Bdellovibrio bacteriovorus str. Tiberius: one gene and its partner. The protein of the gene in region 2 binds, or shares a complex with, the protein of the main gene of each other region. Links are inferred from orthologs where the notes say so. Each region holds a gene or a part of one and is shown on either strand. Other genes may lie near its edges.

Evidence for each region.
Region 1: the proteins of uvrB (region 2) and BDT_RS16355 are in contact, whole or in part, in a crystal structure (PDB 7EGT), measured with the Thermus thermophilus proteins. The link is inferred for Bdellovibrio bacteriovorus str. Tiberius from one-to-one orthologs. Residues at the interface, in WP_096411307.1 of Thermus thermophilus: Glu23, Leu25, Arg26, Asp27, Gly28, Glu29, Arg30, Phe31, Arg55, Glu326, Asp327, Phe328, Glu379, Ser382, Gln383, His398, Gly400, Arg401; in WP_096412145.1 of Thermus thermophilus: His654, Arg656, Phe657, Gln666, Asp668, Glu669, Lys680, Arg681, Leu682, Ser683, Lys685, Tyr686, Ala687.

The regions. Positions count from the first base shown.
Region 1 is NC_019567.1:3,460,754-3,469,470, reverse strand. What follows is about bases 3,738-6,756. They hold BDT_RS16355 (ATP-dependent helicase), read right to left. Parts: upstream 6,382-6,756; coding sequence 4,093-6,381; downstream 3,738-4,092. Other genes in these bases: BDT_RS16350 (hypothetical protein), read left to right, coding at 6,555-6,756; BDT_RS16360 (hypothetical protein), read right to left, coding at 3,738-4,022. Also shown: BDT_RS16375 (serine hydrolase domain-containing protein), read right to left, coding at 1-648; BDT_RS16370 (flagellin N-terminal helical domain-containing protein), read left to right, coding at 907-1,740; BDT_RS16365 (HAMP domain-containing methyl-accepting chemotaxis protein), read right to left, coding at 1,789-3,234; more of BDT_RS16360, read right to left, coding at 3,525-3,737; more of BDT_RS16350, read left to right, coding at 6,757-7,892; BDT_RS16345 (hypothetical protein), read left to right, coding at 7,959-8,492; BDT_RS16340 (SPOR domain-containing protein), read right to left, coding at 8,554-8,717. UniProt on the Escherichia coli protein: A helicase with DNA-dependent ATPase activity. Unwinds DNA duplexes with 3'-5' polarity. Translocates on single-stranded DNA with 3'-5' polarity. Initiates unwinding more efficiently from a nicked substrate than double-stranded DNA.
Region 2 is NC_019567.1:2,366,547-2,375,201, forward strand. What follows is about bases 3,170-6,126. They hold uvrB (excinuclease ABC subunit UvrB), read right to left. Parts: upstream 5,708-6,126; coding sequence 3,632-5,707; downstream 3,170-3,631. Other genes in these bases: uvrC (excinuclease ABC subunit UvrC), read right to left, coding at 3,170-3,645; BDT_RS11370 (penicillin acylase family protein), read left to right, coding at 5,832-6,126. Outside these bases: BDT_RS11350 (hypothetical protein), read left to right, coding at 1-193; murein biosynthesis integral membrane protein MurJ, read right to left, coding at 194-1,735; more of uvrC, read right to left, coding at 1,753-3,169; more of BDT_RS11370, read left to right, coding at 6,127-8,138; BDT_RS11375 (DUF3617 domain-containing protein), read left to right, coding at 8,150-8,655. UniProt on the Escherichia coli protein: The UvrABC repair system catalyzes the recognition and processing of DNA lesions. A damage recognition complex composed of 2 UvrA and 2 UvrB subunits scans DNA for abnormalities.

The DNA of each region.
Region 1 (8,717 bases), 1.1 Mb from region 2 along the record:
TTCGTAAGGCATTTTAGACAGGGACTCGATAATACGAGCCAGAATGTTGAAGCCCAGATTGGAATAGTGGAATTCTTTCCCCGGAGCCACATCCAGCTTCTGATATTTCAAAACATAAGAAATCACAGTCTCAGCACTTGCCGGAACCGCGGTCTTCATTTTTTTTGCAATGGTGTAGACTTCATATTGCGGGTCACCGCTGACGCTCAGATCCCAACCGCCGGAATGCTGAAGCAAATCACGCAGGGTGATTTTGTAAACGCGGTGATCGCGGATCTGGCGGTACTTTGGCAGATAACCACGCGGGCCGAAGACAGGTTTGTTCAGAGCTTTTTCCAGATCGACACCGGAATCTTCCAGTACTTTGAACATGGCGATGGCCGTGATGGGTTTGCTGGCGCTGGCAATGCGCCATAAAGTGGTGTCGGTGGGCGCTGTTTTGTTTTCGACATCCGCCAAGCCATAATTGGCAGTGTGAATGATCTCGCCGTCTTTAAGGATTGCGACAGAAGCACCAGGTATGTTGTGTTTTTGAATGAAAGTACTTACGAAATCCCCGGCGGTTTTAGCCGATTCATTCTTTTTCGGGGCGCTGGTGCAGCCGATCATCAGCAGCGAAACCAGCAGGGTCATCAGGGATGTTTTCATTAAGAGCTCCTTCTCGCTATGAGACAGCGTGATCGATTTTTGGCTTAAAGAAAACAAGTTTTCGTGGATTTTCTTAGCCGTCAGTACAGTTGCGTTTTGGCCAGTTGTTAATGTCCGGTGAAAATTCAATCCATAGTCTTGTGAAGTACCATCAGAATCACCCGAATAGTTCAGCAGACACAACCGCAAACTCGGATGTAGGCGGTCCACTATTCAAGGAGGCTAAGCCATGGTTATGACGAAGTAGCGAGGAAATAAATGGGAATGAGAGTAACAACCAATATTGCAGCCCTGAATGCCCAAAGAAATCTGGCGGGTTCGCAAAGAATCGTAAATGATTCTATGGCCAAACTCGCTTCGGGCAGTCGAATCAACAAAGCGGCAGATGATGCTGCGGGTTTGGCGATATCAGAAGGGTTGAAGGCCCAGATTCGTTCTGCAGCCCAGGCTCAAAGAAATGCCAACGATGGTATTTCAATGATCCAGACGGCAGAAGGCGGTCTGAACGAAGTCGGTAATATCATCGTGCGCCTGCGCGAACTGGCAATCCAGGGTGCTTCCGACACAGTCGGGGAAACCGAGCGCGGCATGCTTAATAAAGAGGTGACTCAGCTGACCAGCGAAATGCAGCGTATTGCCAAGTCCACGACGTGGGGTACGACGAAGTTGCTGGATGGCTCGGCGCCGAAGTTTGATTTCCAGGTGGGCATCGGCAACGACGATTTCGCGGATCGCATCAGTTTTAATGCGGGCGAGCACGCGGCGACGCTGGATGCTTTGGGTCTGGAGGGGCTGGATTTCTCTTCGAAAGAAGGGGCACAGACAGCACTGAAACGACTGGACGATGCGCAGACGAATGTCAGCGGCACCCGGGCTTATCTGGGGGCTTTGCAGAATCGTCTGACTTCGACAGTGGACAACCTGGGTGTGACTCAGGAAAACCTGTCCGCGGCCAACAGCCGTATCCGTGATACTGATGTTGCAACAGCATCCAGTGAAATGGTCAGAAATAATATTTTACTGCAGGCAGGAACTTCGATTCTGGCTCAGGCAAATCAAGCAAACCAGTTGGCGTTAAAGCTGATCGGTTAGCAAGCACTCCGTGAGGGGGCCCATTCCCGGGCCCCTTTTTTTTTGCTCTTAAGAGGCCTTGCGGCCTTCGATCAATCCACGCAGATCCGAAATCAGGGAATCCACGGCCTCGGTTTTTTCATTCAGTTCTTTTGCAATGGAAGAAACCTGTTCTGAAGCCTTGGTGTTGCTTTGCGATGTCGTGTCCAGACTGACCAGGGCCCCGGAAACCTGCTGGATGCCCACGCGCTGTTCTTCACTGGACGAAGCAATGTCCTGATTATAAGACGACACCTTTTCAATGTCTTTATGGATGCGAGTCAGAACATCCTGGCTTTGGCCGGCCTTGGCAACACCTTCATTAATGTAGCTGGCACTTTGAGAGATCAATTCAGAGATCTCTTTCGCTGACACGGAACTTCTTTGTGCCAAGGAACGAACTGCTTCAGCCACCACGGCAAACCCACGACCGGCTTCTCCGGCGCGGGCGGCTTCCACGGCGGCATTCAGGGCCAGCAGATTTGTCTGGAAGGAAATGTCTTCAATGATATTGATGATGTCCTGCATTTTTCTGGAACTGTCACTGATCTTGGTCATTGAGTTCATCAGTTGTTTGATCGCGCCCGAGCCGTCTTCAGCAGAAGTTCGGGAGTCTTCAGAAGCCACCTTGGCCTGACGGGCGCGGTCGCTGCTGATTTTAACGATGGCTTCAATCTGACTGATCGAGGCGGTGCTGGCTTCCAGCATGGAGGAAGCTTTGCTAGCACCATTTTGAACGGTCACGCTGGCTTCGGAAAGATAGCTGGCGGCTTTATGCACTTCCTGGGAATTGTCGGCCAGAGCGTCGCAGATTTGTTTGACCGTCTTGGCAACAGACGAGGAAGCAAAGAACGACACCAGTCCCGCCAGGACAATTGAAATAGCAGCAAAGACAGTCACCCAGAAGCGCGCTTGTTCTTCGGCGTTCACTGCCTCATGCGCGGACTGATCCGCGTACTGCACCTGATAGGTTGTTTCATTCAGCAGGGGTTCGTAGACTTTTTGTGCTTTTGTGGGACATACATCGCGAATCAATGCGACAACTTTGTCTTCGTTCTCTTTGTAGTGCGCACTTAAAGCCAGAATCTCGCCGCCGAAGTTTTTGAACTCAGTCCACCCTGCGATGAACTCTTTATAGCTTTTGCGTTCTTTGGCAGAAGGGTCGATCTTTTCATAGGCATCAATATGCTTTTCAAAAAGGACGACTTGCTCTTTGGCTTTTTCAACATAGTGATTCACATCTTCCTGGGTGTTGCCCGCAAGGCCGATGCTGCGAACATGGATGCGCAATTCGCGTATGGTGGCGCGAAGGTCGGCTAGTTCTTTTAAGGAGGGCAGGTTTTCCTGTGCGACGATGCTGTACTCACCACTGACTTTGTTCAGGAAGTAAAATCCCAGCGCGCCGCTGGTTGCGGAAAGCAGGGCTACCGAAAGACCCATCACCGTTAACTTTGCTTTCAAACTCCAGGATTTCATCAACGACCTCACATAAAACTCTGTAAAAAAAATTTGATGACAGAAATTTAATCGGCGGCAATCAACCAAAGTTGAGTAAAAAGATGAAAGAAGAGGTGTTTTTGAAATTTTCGATCTGACGTTTGGGTGAGAAAATGGCCTTACTACGAATGATATTCGCGTAAATATTCGGGGGCCAAATGTGTTTCGTGGCTGGAATCATCCTTTTGGACGACAGCCTGGCATGTTTAGTTGAATAAAAAAAGCCCGGACGGTGCCGGGCTTTATCAACGTGCTGTCAGCTCTTAAAACTAGAAGTTGAAAGAATAAACTGCGGAAGTGAAATCCACAGAAGACGCCGTGTCTTCGTCGAACCAGTTCCATACTTCGAAGCGCTCAATGCCGATAGCGCCAGCGCCGTTAGCAAGTTTGTACTGAGCACCGTAGCGGAAGCTTGGACCAACAACAGTCTTGTCATCAGCGCCATCCATTTTGATCATGGAGATGCCCACGCCTGGAGCCAGGAACGCAGTCACGTTGGAAGCTTCAACAAGTCTTACGAAAGAGTGTGCACCAAAGCTCAATACCTGAGGGATGCCAGCGTCTTTCTTTTCAGTTTGCATGAACACGTAAGCACCCAGCGCGCCTTGGGCATCGTCAAATTCCATACGACCACCGATGTTCAATGCAGAACTGGTCATACCCAGATTGATGCTGGCAGTTTTGTTGCCGCCGTTGGAAGCAACATTTCTAGCTGCGAAGGAAACAGAAGAGGACAGAACACAAAGGACAACGATCAACTTTTTCATTAATTACTCCTTGTTAGTAACCCGAAGAAGTTTGTCAGTTATCCTCATTTTGGCAACAAAAAAAATATGACTACACGCGCTCCAAGCGGGCGTACTTCACCACGAATTTCTTCACAGTTTTATCCGTGAACATCACGCTGACCTTGAAGTTTTCGCCGGTGCCTTCGGTTGCGTACACAGTGCCGACCCCAAATGTCGGGTGTCTTACGCGCATACCTTTAGAGAATGGCGCAGATCCGCTCCCTTCATTGTCGTAATCCGGGAAGTCTTGAGCATCATCGTAACTCTGCGTGCGCGCACGATTGCGGTCAGAGCTGGTGGCGCCCCATTTCGGCGTGCCGCCAAAGTCAGAGTCATAAGAGCTGGAACCATAGCGGGCCATAAAGCGCGGCGCTTCGGCCGATGTTTTAAAGTCGATCAGGTTCTGCGGGATTTCCTTGATGAATCGGGAAGGCGGATTGAATTGCTCCTGGCCCCACACGCGTCTCATTTTCGCGTAGGTCAACCACAGTTTCTGGCGAGCGCGGGTCATGCCCACGTAAGCCAGACGGCGTTCTTCCTCGACATCTTCTTCGCTGTCACTTTCCGCACTGCGAGCACTTGGGAAAAGATTTTCCTCAAGACCCACAACAAACACGTAAGGATATTCAAGACCCTTGGAGATGTGCAGAGTCATCATGGTGACCGAGTTCTGTTCCTGATTCAAAGAATCCACGTCGTTCACCAGAGCCATTTCTTCCAGGAAGCTGATCAATGTCGATTCTTCACCACGCTCTTGCACGAACTGGGCAATGGCGTTGTCCAGTTCCTCCAAGTTTTCGATGCGCGCCTGGGATTCCGGGGATTCATCTTTTTTCAAAGCTGCCAGATATTCGGTGCGATCCAGAACCACAGCAAAGAATTCCAGCAGTTTCAAATGCTGGGCATTTTGCTGAAGGTCTTTCATCAGATCAACAAAGCGGCGGATCTTGCCGGTGGTGCCGGCATTGAACAGACGCTCGTCGCAGGATTTTTCAGCTGCTTCGAACATGCTCAGGTTTTTGTGAGCTGCGTATTCTTCGATTTTTTCAATCGTGGTTTTTCCGATACCGCGTGCTGGAACATTGATGATGCGCTTCAGGGCGATATCATCTGCAGGGTTGATGGACAGCTTCATGTAGGAAATCATGTCCTTGATCTCCATACGCTCATAGAAGCGCACGCCGCCAACCAAGCGATACGGAATACCCATGGTGCGCAGCTGTTCTTCCAGAACACGCGACTGGGCATTGGTGCGATAGAAGATCGCATAGTCGTTGTGCGAGCCTTCGCCTTCGTTGATCATCGACTGGATGGTCTTTGCAACGAAGCGGCCTTCTTCGTATTCGTTCTTTTCCTCACGCACGTGAATCAGATCGCCGGGTTCATTGGAGGTGAACAGGGTTTTGTCTTTGCGCTGGGAATTGTTTTTGATCACGGCCGTGGCGCCATTTACGATGTTGGCGCTGGATCGGTAATTTTCCTCAAGCTTGATCACCTTCGCGTCGCGGAAGTCTTTTTCAAAATCCAGGATGTTTTTGATGTCGGCTCCGCGCCAGCTGTAGATGGACTGATCCTCGTCACCCACCACGCACAGGTTGCGGTGAGCGGAAGCCAGCATCTGCACCAGCAGATACTGAATGTGATTGGTATCCTGATACTCGTCCACCATGATGTAGCGGAATTTTTTCTGATACATCTGCAGAACATCAGGGTACATGCGGAACAGATCATAGGTTTTCAAAAGCAGATCATCGAAATCAAGGCTGTTGGCCTTTTTCATTTCGCGCTCATAGGCTTTGTAAACTTCAACAGTCTTTTGATCCATCAGACGTTTCGAGGACTTTTCCAAACCTTCCGGGGAAAGGCCCATCATCTTGGCGCTGCTGATACGGCTTTGGAAGTTTTTTGCCGGATACATCTTGTCGTTGATATCCAGAGCGGTCATGACTTTCTTGATCTGGCTTAGCTGATCGGAAGAATCATAGATTCCGAAGAAGGGCTTGTAATCCAGAAGTGTGATGTGCTGGCGCAGAACGCGAACACAGAAGCTGTGGAAGGTATTGATCCAAAGCTGGGTGTGAACAATGGCACCCATGTCCGCCAGGATCTTGTAAATACGATGTTCCATCTCTTTGGCGGCCTTATTGGTAAAGGTCACACACAGGATTTCATCGGAAGCCGCGACCCCTTGGCCGATCATATTGGCCATGCGGTGGGTAAGGACGCGGGTTTTGCCAGATCCGGCGCCGGCAAGGATAAGCAAAGGCCCTTCCAGGGTTTCGACGGCATCCTTCTGCGCGGGGTTCAGATTTTTCGTAACAAAATCAAGTACATCCATGGCGGCTTCCTTAATGTGCGTTTGCAGGGGCTGTCGAACTTCTGGTGAGACTGACAAAGTTTGTCTATCCCTAAGTTTTCATTGAGGTTTTCGCCATTTTCCACTATAACTATAACGCAATAAGTCAAGTGAGCGAGAGAACCCCTCCGTTTATAGAACTTAGAGAGGACTTTGTGAAGCGCGTTTTTAGCCGGATCACAGCAGCAATTCTAGTCGCAGGCGCCTTGGGCGCTTGTGCCCCGCAGTCTGAGAGTGCTGATCAGTCCGGCAATGTCCGCGTACTGGCACCACAAAGCAATTCCAAGGCGGGTTATTCCCTGCAGACGGTAGAGCTGCTTGGAATTGAAGACCTTCAGACCGTCACCGGTAAATTCGTTCGTTTTTTCCTCAGCCCGCGCATTACCAATAACTCCCTGCACGGCCGTCCTGCCGTGGCTCGCTTTATCAAAAATAAATCCGGTGATTTTATCCCGGCCAACGAAATGACCCAGCAACTGGTCACCATTTATGCTCACACACAGAAACTGGCGCTGCTTGATGAAGAGCTGGGCGCTGGTGGTGTGAATCAGTGGCCGCGTGATGTGGGCGTGGGTGTCAGAGTGAAAGGTTCTTCCGGAGCCAATAACGCATTTTATGACGGAGCCACCGATTCCATGCTGGTGGTGCCTTACACGCAAGACGGTCTGGCAATCGCAATCAACGGCGGGATTCTGGCGCATGAGCATTTCCATTCTCTGTTCTTTAAACTGGTTTTGAAGGACGTCGTCGATGACGATGCCGGTGTACACAGCCGCGATTCCTTTATGGATGACGCCAGTATCGTACAAGAAGACTTGTCCGGTCGTGGTCGTCGCGAAAAGCCGGTGCTGATCGGTGATGAATTGGATGAAGCAACTCTTTTGAAATTCCACCGTTTGGCGATGATGCGCGGTCTGAATGAAGGCCTGGCTGATTTCTGGGGCTGGATGTACACCGGGAATCCTGATTTCATCGCTCAGTCCCTGCCAAGCCAGAAACGCGTTCGTTCCCTTGAGGTCAGTGATCTGTTTGGTATCTATGAGCTTCCGAATAAAACAGTCGTGCGTAATAACCTGGAGCTGTTCCATGCTTCCGGTGAACGCACGAAGTTCCGCGACTATGTCACGGGTTATGCTTACACGGTGGGAACGCAGTTTTCCCGCGTGCTGAAAAAGTTCACGGACATCTATTCCAAAGAACGCGGCCTTGAAGATCTTGCCGCCCGCAAAGAAGTGGCAAAGCTGGTTATCAAGATGCTGCCGTCTTTGAAGGTCGATCTGGCTGAAAAGAAAGACACTTACTATACGCATGATCAGTTCGTTCAAAGCCTGGTTAAAGAACTGGGCGAAATGAAAAAGAAAGAATGCGAATTCCTGGCTGAGGTTCTGGAAACTTCTGCAGAAACTCCGATGGTTTATTCCTGTGTGGAAGAAACTGGCTGGGTGATTAAATCAGCGACGGCCGAAAATCCTGAAGCACGGGAAGTGAAGTAAATGAAATTCGTCGCGGGATTGTTGTTATTCTTGTTGTCCGTAAGTGCTTTTGCCCAAGAGTCGCGAATGAAGACGCCCACGGAGGCGCCGGTGTCCTTGCTGGCGGCTTATCCGTTTGGCTATGAAATGCGCTATGAGCGCGGCAATTCCGGTGATCTGGAAGCCCGTCAGCCACGGAACTTTTCCATCGGCTATCATCGCAATCGCTACAGCCTTCTGGTGGAATACGCAAGCTTCACGGACACCACCGGCAACAGCACCTCCAGCATCGAGCGCCGTCATCAGGATATGACCCTGTGGGGCCGGTACAATGTCTTAAGCGGCAAAGAAGGCGGCATGCGCGGAGTGATTTATTTCGGTGCCGGCGTTGGTGGTTACGAGGAAGAAGTCATCACCCGATTCATGACCGACAGTCGTTCTGATAAAACCGGAATGAAGGTGATGGGTGGATTGTCTGCAGGGCTTGAGCTGTTTATCTTAAGCACCAGTCAGTATGGTGTGACCGTGGGGATGGAAGGCCGGGCATTGCTGGGGTCTGATTTTGATCCGAATCCGACTTTGGGTGCTGTTCTGCGTGCGGGCCTGGTGGTTCCGCTATAAAAAAAGCCCCGTTCTTTCGAACGAGGCTTCCTTAGGAATTTAATTAAAAGCGGGTGAACAATTACTCAGTGATCTTTTGAACGATCGCAGAGCCGACTTTCGCTTTAGTCACAAGCTCTGTGCGGTAAGCTTGAGCTTCTTTCTGAGTCGCAAACTGGCCAACACTTACGCGGAACCAGGTTTTGCCTTTGATATTTGCCGGGATATAGAACGCGCTATAACCTT
Region 2 (8,655 bases):
TGGAGTTTACATCAGCGGTGCCGCGTTCTGGGCCTGGAGCCAATGTCCGAACTATCTGTATCCGGGCCAAAGCTGTTTGACCCGTGTCGAGTTCCGTCCTTGGTATGAAGGCTATTTCAGCGGCGCACTCAGATTCGCCTTCCCGAACGGCAGTATAGTCGTTGAACTCTACGGCTGGGGTGTGCGCTGGTGATTAACGAATTCGGCGCAGAACTTTCTGCAGCAAACTGTGTGCTTGCTCTACTTTCAAGAAATAACCCAATATGAAGTAGAGCAGGCCATAGACCGAAAGTGCCACTGCCGCACGCGCAATGACGTGCATTGAAGCATCGAGCAAACCCTTGGCAACGAGCGCGCCGGCACCCGCCCCAATCAAAGCCATCAGCCACACTTTACCCTGGAATCTTAAAGACAATCCAGTGCGACCGATGCGTTTATTCAAGGCCTTGCGCAAAAGATAGAATTCAATCCAACCCGCCATCCCCGCAGCCGCGGTCAGACCTGCTGTTCCCCACTGAGAATCAAGACCCAACGCCTGGGGCACATAGAACCCCAGCATCGCGCCCAGCAAGGTCGCAAAGATCACACGCACAATTGCAAATTGCAGCGGTGTCTTGGTGTCTTTCAAAGAAAAGAACGTCGAGGAATACAAACGTCCCAGGGTGGAGGCCAATAAGCCCAAGGTGTATCCCACCAGCACCATCCACACATAATGGGTGTTCTGTGCAGTGAATTCACCAGTCTGGAAAACAGCGCCGACAATCAGATCCCCCAAAATCAGGAAACCCGCCACCGACGGAATAATAAAGAACGCGATCTGTTCAAGCCCCTTGTTCAGGCGCCCTTGCAGATAGTGACGGATCTCTTCGTCAGAACCTGTCGCTTGGGACATCGCCGGCAGCTCGGCGGCCGAGACACTCATACCAAAAAGGCTTACTGGCAACAGATACAAGGTCTGCGCATAAGCCAACGCGGATACCGCTCCGGTTGGCAGCAAACTTGCCAGTACGTTATCGATATAGGCACTGACCTGAACCACCCCGCGGGAAAACACCACCGGCACAAAGTTCTTCACCACCGTGCGAACAGAAGTAAGTTTCAAATCCAAAGACGGAGAAATCTTTCTTCCCAAACGCAACGCCGACGGCAACTGCACTGCAAATTGCAGAAAGCTTCCGGCCACAAGGCCCCAAGCCACCGTGACGGCCAGATCAAACTGACCTTGCTTCCCACCCCACATCACAAGCGCTGCGATAATCGCCAAGTTCCAGATCACCGGCGCCACATAAGAAAGGAAGAACTTGCGATGGGAATTTAAAATCCCCAGACACCAGGCCGACATTACCAAGAAACCCGTGCCCGGGAACAGGATCTGGACGATTTGAATGGTCAGATCCCGCTTTTCACCGGTAAACCCCGGCGCAATCACATCAATCAAAAATGGTGTCGCCAGCACACCCAACAGCACCAGACCTGAAGTCATCAGGAACAACAAACTGCCAATGACCGACGCCACTTTGGCAGCGTCTTCATCGTGTTTTTTTGCCAGCAACTGGGCATAGACCGGGATAAAGCTTGCGGACAGCACGCCTTCACCGAAAAGATTTTGCAGGAAATTGGGAATTTTTAAAGCGGCCTTGAAGGCGTCCCCGGCATCAGAATTTCCGAAGTAGTGGGCAAAGACCCTTTCACGGACAAGACCCGCGATACGGCTTAAAAATATCCCCAGTCCCACTAAGAGCGCATGACTCTTCACTCTTCAACCTCAGTTTCTTCTTCTTCGCTTTCGTTCAGTTGCAGTAAAATACGCTCGGCCAGGACCCGGTTAAAGCCCTTCAGTTTTGCGATTTCCTCGGCATCAGCCATTTTGATTTCATCAACAGAGTTGAACTGAGTCAAAAGAACTTTCTTTCTTTTTTCCCCCAAACCCACGACGTAATCCAGCTCACTTTCAAGCGACGTGCCCTCACGCAACTTGCGGTGGTAGGTGATGGCAAAACGATGGGCTTCATCACGGATGCCCGAAAGAATGTACAAGGCCTCGGCATTGTGCTTAAAGATCACCGGATTGGACCGACCCGGCAAGAAGAAGCGCTCTTCCGTGGATTCGACTTCCTGTTTCTGGAAGTCACTTTCAGTGCGCGCCTTGGCCAAGCCCACCACGGGAATGTCCTTGCGGCCGATTTCTTCCAGAATCTTCATGGCCTGGGACAGCTGCCCCTTGCCACCGTCGATCACGATCAAATGTGGATCATCATATTCCGTATGCTTGAAGCGACGACTTAGAACCTCGTACATCGAGGCAAAGTCATTGATGCCCTGAACGGTTTTAATCTTATAACGACGATAATGTTCTTTGGCCGGAACCCCGTCCTCAAACACCACCTGCGAGGCCACGGTTTCAGCCCCCTGGAAGGTAGAGATATCATAACACTCAATACGGCGCGGACGTTCCGGCAGATTGAAGCGTTCTTTGATTTCTTCCAAACCACGCAGCTTTTCTTCGGACTTCGAAACGTATTTCAAGAAATGCGACTTGGCGTTTTCATGGGCCATTTCAACCAGATTGCGGCCGCGCTCATCAGTGGCAAATCTGACAGTAGCCTTGCTGCCCGAGCGTTCTTTTAGAACTTCTTCCATCAGCTTGGTCAGGTCGCTGCCGATATCCAGTGGCAGTAAAACCTCGTCCGGTATGAAGTTGTCTTCATAGTACTGATTCAGGAAGTCCACCAGCCATTCGCGTGGATCTTCAACCGCATCATTCGGATCAAAGTGCGGCAGATAATGCGGCCTTGTTCCTATAACACGTCCGGCACGGATGTGGACGGTTTCAATCAAACAGCCACGTTCATCCCCATAGTACCCCAGAGCATCCTGGTCTTTTTCCGAGGTGTCATTGATGACCGCCTGTTTTTGCAAGATGGCTTTAATGGATTCAATGGAGTCCCGCAGGCGCGCGGCGACTTCGAATCTTTCCTCGTCAGCGGCGCCTCTCATTTTTTCGGTCATGGTTTTAATGACCTTCTTGTTCTGGCCTTTCAGGAACAGCTTCGCCCCTTCGACCTCGTTGCGATAATCTTCCATTGAGATGTACTTCACACAAGGCGCTGTACAACGGCCGATCTGGTAGGTCATGCATGGACGTGTGCGGGATTTAAAGACTGCATCGGTGCAATCGCGGATTTTAAAGGTTCTGTTTAGAAACTTGATCGTGCCATGCACGGCCAGACCTGAGGTGTAGGGACCAAAATAAAGGGACCCGTCTTTTTTCACCTTGCGCGCCAGATACAGCCTTGGCGCCTGATCACCCCAGCTAAAGCGAATGTAAGGATAGGCCTTATCATCGCGCAGACGGATATTGTATTTAGGGCGGTGTTTTTTAATCAGCGAGGCTTCCAGCAAAAACGCCTCGACCTCGGTTTTAGTCAGAATGTATTCAACTTCGCAGATGTTCGAGACCAGCAAACGCGTCTTGGGACTGTGATCCTTGCTGTCGTTAAAGTAGCTGCGCACACGGCTTCTAAGATTCTTCGCTTTACCGATATAGATGATCTTATCGGCGGTGTTTTTCATCAGATAAACACCACTTTGCGTCGGAAACTCTTTTACCTTGTCGCGCACTTCCTCGAACTTACTTGAGGCCATTCTTGACGACCTCCGCACTTTCCTGCTCGATCTCTCCACTTCGCACGTTCAGCTCCACAATCTGCAGACGTTTGATTTCGTCGCGGATCTTGGCCGCTTCCTCAAACTCGAGGTTCGCAGAAAGCTCTTTCATGCGGGCACGAAGTTTGTTGATCTCTTGCTGGATCTTTTCAGGCTGCTGTGCAAATTTGTTTAAAATGGCAGCGGACTTGTTTTCACCACCCAACGGTGTGGAAACCGTTCCGTCAAACATTTCACCCAGACCATCACGGATGCGTTTTTTCACCGACTGCGGGGTAATGCCATTGGCTTCGTTGTATTCACTCTGAATACGACGACGACGGTCGGTTTCATTCATGGCTTTTGCCATGCTTTCAGTGATAATGTCCCCGTAAAGAATCACGCGGCCATTCAAGTTACGGGCCGCACGACCGATGGTCTGCACCAATGATCTTTCCGAACGCAGGAAGCCCTCTTTATCGGCATCGGTGATACCCACAAGGCTGACTTCAGGGATATCCAGGCCTTCTCGCAACAAGTTGATCCCCACCAGAACGTCGAAAACACCCAAACGCAAATCGCGCAGGATTTCCATACGTTCCATGGTGTCGATCTCGCTGTGCAGATACTTTACTTTGATGCCCAGATTTTCATAGTACTCGGTCAGATCTTCAGCCGAACGCTTAGTCAGGGTTGTGATCAAGACACGCTCTTGCTTGGCAACGCGGATGCGGATTTCTTTCAGCAGGTCATCGACCTGATGTTTCACCGGGCGAACTTCCACGACCGGATCAATCAGGCCCGTCGGTCGAATGATCTGCTCGACAATAACCCCTTCGGATTTTTGCAGTTCATAAGTTCCAGGCGTCGCTGAGACATAGACAACCTTGTCCATCATGGTTTCAAATTCCTGGAAGTTCAAAGGACGATTGTCCAATGCCGACGGCAGGCGGAAGCCGTGTTCAACCAGATTCATTTTTCGCGCACGGTCCCCACGATACATCCCTCCGATTTGAGGCACGGTGACGTGGGACTCGTCGATAAAGGTGACAAAGTCTTTGGGGAAGTATTCAAGCAGCGTCGGAGGTGGCTCCCCCGGCCCACGGCCCGTCATGTGGCGGGAATAGTTTTCGATCCCCTGACAGAAACCCATTTGTTCCATCATCTCGATGTCGTAATAGGTTCTTTGTTCCAAACGCTGGGCTTCAAGCAGTTTCATTTCCTGATTCAGCTGCACCAGGCGATCACGCAATTCATCCTGAATGGTCTTAATGGCACGTTTTAAAGAGTCATCACTGGTGACGTGGTGACTTCCCGGATAAATACCGATTTGGTCAATTTCTTCCAGGATCTGCCCGGTCAATGGATCAATCCACGAAAGACGCTCGATATAGTCGCCAAAGAATTCGACACGCACGGCGCGCTCTTCTTCATACGGCGGGAAAATCTCGACATTGTCCCCGCGCACGCGCACCGTTCCGCGCGAGAAGTCCACGTTGTTACGCTGATACTGAATACGGATCAATTCTCGCAGCAAATGATCGCGCTTCATCGAGGTGTTGGACACGATTTGGATCATCATGCCTTCATAGGCCTCTGGCGAACCCAAACCATAAATGCACGATACAGAGCTAACGATGATCACATCACGACGATCAAACAACGAACGCGTCGCCGAGTGGCGCATGCGATCGATTTGTTCGTTGATCGCCGAGTCCTTTTCGATATACGTGTCAGTGGAGGGAATATAAGCTTCAGGCTGATAGTAGTCGTAATAGCTGACAAAGTATTCCACGGCATTATGCGGGAACAGTTCTTTGAATTCAGCATAAAGCTGAGCCGCCAGAGTTTTATTCGGAGCCAACACCAGCGCGGGCTGATTCAAATTAGCAATAGTGTGAGCCATCGTGAAGGTCTTACCCGACCCGGTCACCCCCAGCAGTGTTTGATGCTTCAACCCTGCGGTGAAGTTTTCAGCAATCTGCTCAATTGCTTTCGGCTGATCACCGGAAGGTTTAAACTCGGACACCAATTGAAAGTTCTTTTTATATGCTGAGGCCATCCCTCCAAGAATAGCACGATCATAAAAAAGTACCCGCCCTTTTTTGGCCCTACTCTGCGTTATATGCGAGGTGGCAATTAAAGGTTTTCTTGCCTCCCCACCAGACCCCGCCGACAGTTGAGGAATGAAAACACTCAAACGAAGCCTTCTCGTATTCTTCATCCTGGTTACTGTCTTCTGCTTGGGGGGTTACTTGTTTATGCGCCAGTCCCTGCCGCCTATGGAAGGTTCACTGCCGCTTAAAGGGCTGACTGGGCCCGTGATCGTGATTCGCGATCAATACGGCATTCCTCACATCAAAGCCGCCAGTAAAAAAGACGCCCTGAAAGCACTGGGCTTTGTCATGGCCAGCGAAAGACTTTTCCAAATGGAACTTTCCCGCCGCATGACCCAAGGGGAACTTTCTGAGGTCTTCGGAGAGCTGGCTCTGCCCAGCGACAAGCTGTATCGCAGCCTGATGCTTCGCCGATCTGTCGAGCGCATGCTTGCGAAAGAAAAAGCCGAGGGACGCTTTGATCAAAACATGTGGGACGAGATGGAAGCTTACTTTGAGGGCGTGAATCAATACATCACCACTCAAAAGGCCCCCTATGAAATGACCTTGGTAGGACTAAAACCCCGCCCGTTCTCGCCCTTGGATGCTTATATCATGACCGGCCACATGGCCTACAGCTTTGGAATCGCATTGAAAGCCGATCCTTTAATGACCGAGCTTGCCGGCAAACTTTCTCCAGAATCTTTCCAAGGCCTTCGCAATGTGCCGTTAAAAGCTCCGCTAAAAATCACCAGCCTGCAGGGCGGCTTCACACCGTTCGAGCTGCTGACCGAAAATCTTTTCACCGCTTCCTTTGAAGGCAGCAACGCATGGCTGATTGGACCGGACCGTTCTCAGTCCGGCAAAAGTATCTTCGCCAACGATCCTCACATCGGGTTTTCACACCCGGCAACCTGGGTGGAAGCGCATATACAAACCCCCGAGTTTGAACTTTACGGCCACTATCTGCCCTTGGTGCCGTTTGCCATCCTGGGTCACAGCCGCCAGCACGCCTGGGGCTTCACCATGTCGCTTTCTGACGACATGGATCTTTACGCTGAGACCTTGAACAAAGATAAAAATACCGCCGTCTTTATGGGCAAGGAAGTTCCTTATCAGGAATGGACTGAAACCATCAAAATCAAAGATGCGGATGATCTGGTGCTGAACATGATTGAAACCAATCACGGCCCGATCATGGATGAAACTCTGGAACGCAAAAATCTGGCATTGAAATGGGCGTACCACCGCCCGGAAAACAATCCGATGAAAGCCCTTTTTGAAATGGGCAAAGCGCCGAACATGACAGCCTTTGAAACAGCCCTGCAATATGGAACAGCACCAGGTCTGAATGTCATGTATGCGGATGCCGAAAATATCGCATGGTGGATCTTCGGTGACATTGCCATTAAGAAAAATCCCAACTCGGACATGATTCTGGATGGAGCTTCCGGACTTGAAGAATACGAACGTGTTCTGGCGTGGAAAGACAAACCCCACAAAGTGAATCCTGAAAATGGCATTATCGTAACTGCCAATTCCCGCCCCGAGGGGATTTCTGAAAATATTCGCGGCGACTGGCAGTCTGATGACCGTTACCAAACTTTGCTGCGAGCTTTGGGTGAAAAAGACCTGTGGAGTGCCGATGATGTGCGTGCCCTGCAAACAGACAACTTCAACTATAAAACCCGAGAGCTTTTAGACAAACTGAACGACCATCTGCAACTGGATGAAGTACAGAATCTGAAATATGAAACTGAATTGAACGCGCTGAAAAACTGGAACTTGCGTTCAGACATTCAATCCGTGGAAGCCAGTCTTTACCACCAGTGGAACAACGAGCTGGTATTGCTGCTGCTAAAAGATGTTCCTGAAGAAACGAAGGCCACCTATCTGACCACCCCTTACGCCTGGGCGTTTTACGAGCGCGCCGTTTTGGACGACAGCTCGCCCTGGTGGAAAAACCGCAATCAGGATCAGCTGATCACCCAAGCCTTCGTGACTGCGATTGAAAAAGTGCAGGACATCCCCTGGGGCGAACTGCACACCGTGGAATACAAACATCCACTGGGTCGCAGCTTCCCGCTGGATAAGATCTTCAATCTGGGGCCTTATCCGATGCCGGGCGCTTACAATGAAATCAATAACAACAAGATGCGCGGTCTTGGTGGTGATTTCAAAGTTGTGGCCGGTCCATCCACCCGTCGCGTGATAGATTTTGCCCGTCCACAAACCAGCTGGGGTATCAATCCCATTGGCATTTCCGGACATATCCTGTCACCATTCTACAAAGATCAGGTGCAATTGTTCCTGGATGGAAAATACCGCCCGCAATACATGGCGGCCGAAGACATTGAAAAGAATAAAAAATACGAACTGAAACTGACACCCCAATAACCGGAGGAACCATGAAGTTTCTAATTTTGCTCACCGCACTTTGCACAGCTTCTGCATCATTTGCAGCCTTTGATATCAAGCCCGGCCTGTGGGAAGTAAAAATGCAAATGACCCTGGATGGAAAAGCCTTTGATCCCATGGCGGAAATGAACAAAGCCCTGGAACAACTGCCACCGGAACAAAGAAAAAAGATGGAAGCGATGCTGGCAGGTTCGGACAAGATTCCCGTCACAAAAAATGGCTATCGCATCTGCTATACCGCCGACATGCTGAAGAATCCCAATAAAGTGATGGAAGGAACCAAAGCCTGCACCACCAAGATCACCACGCAAACGGCGAAAAAACTGGCGGGAACTTTTGACTGCCCGAAAGACGATGCCAAGGGTGATTTTGAATGGAATGCCAAATCCAGCAACGAATACGAAGGGCTGATGAACGGCAAAACCAGCAAGGGTAACAACACTCAAATCCGCTATCAGGGTAAGTTTATTTCTGCTGATTGCGGTAAAGTGAAGCC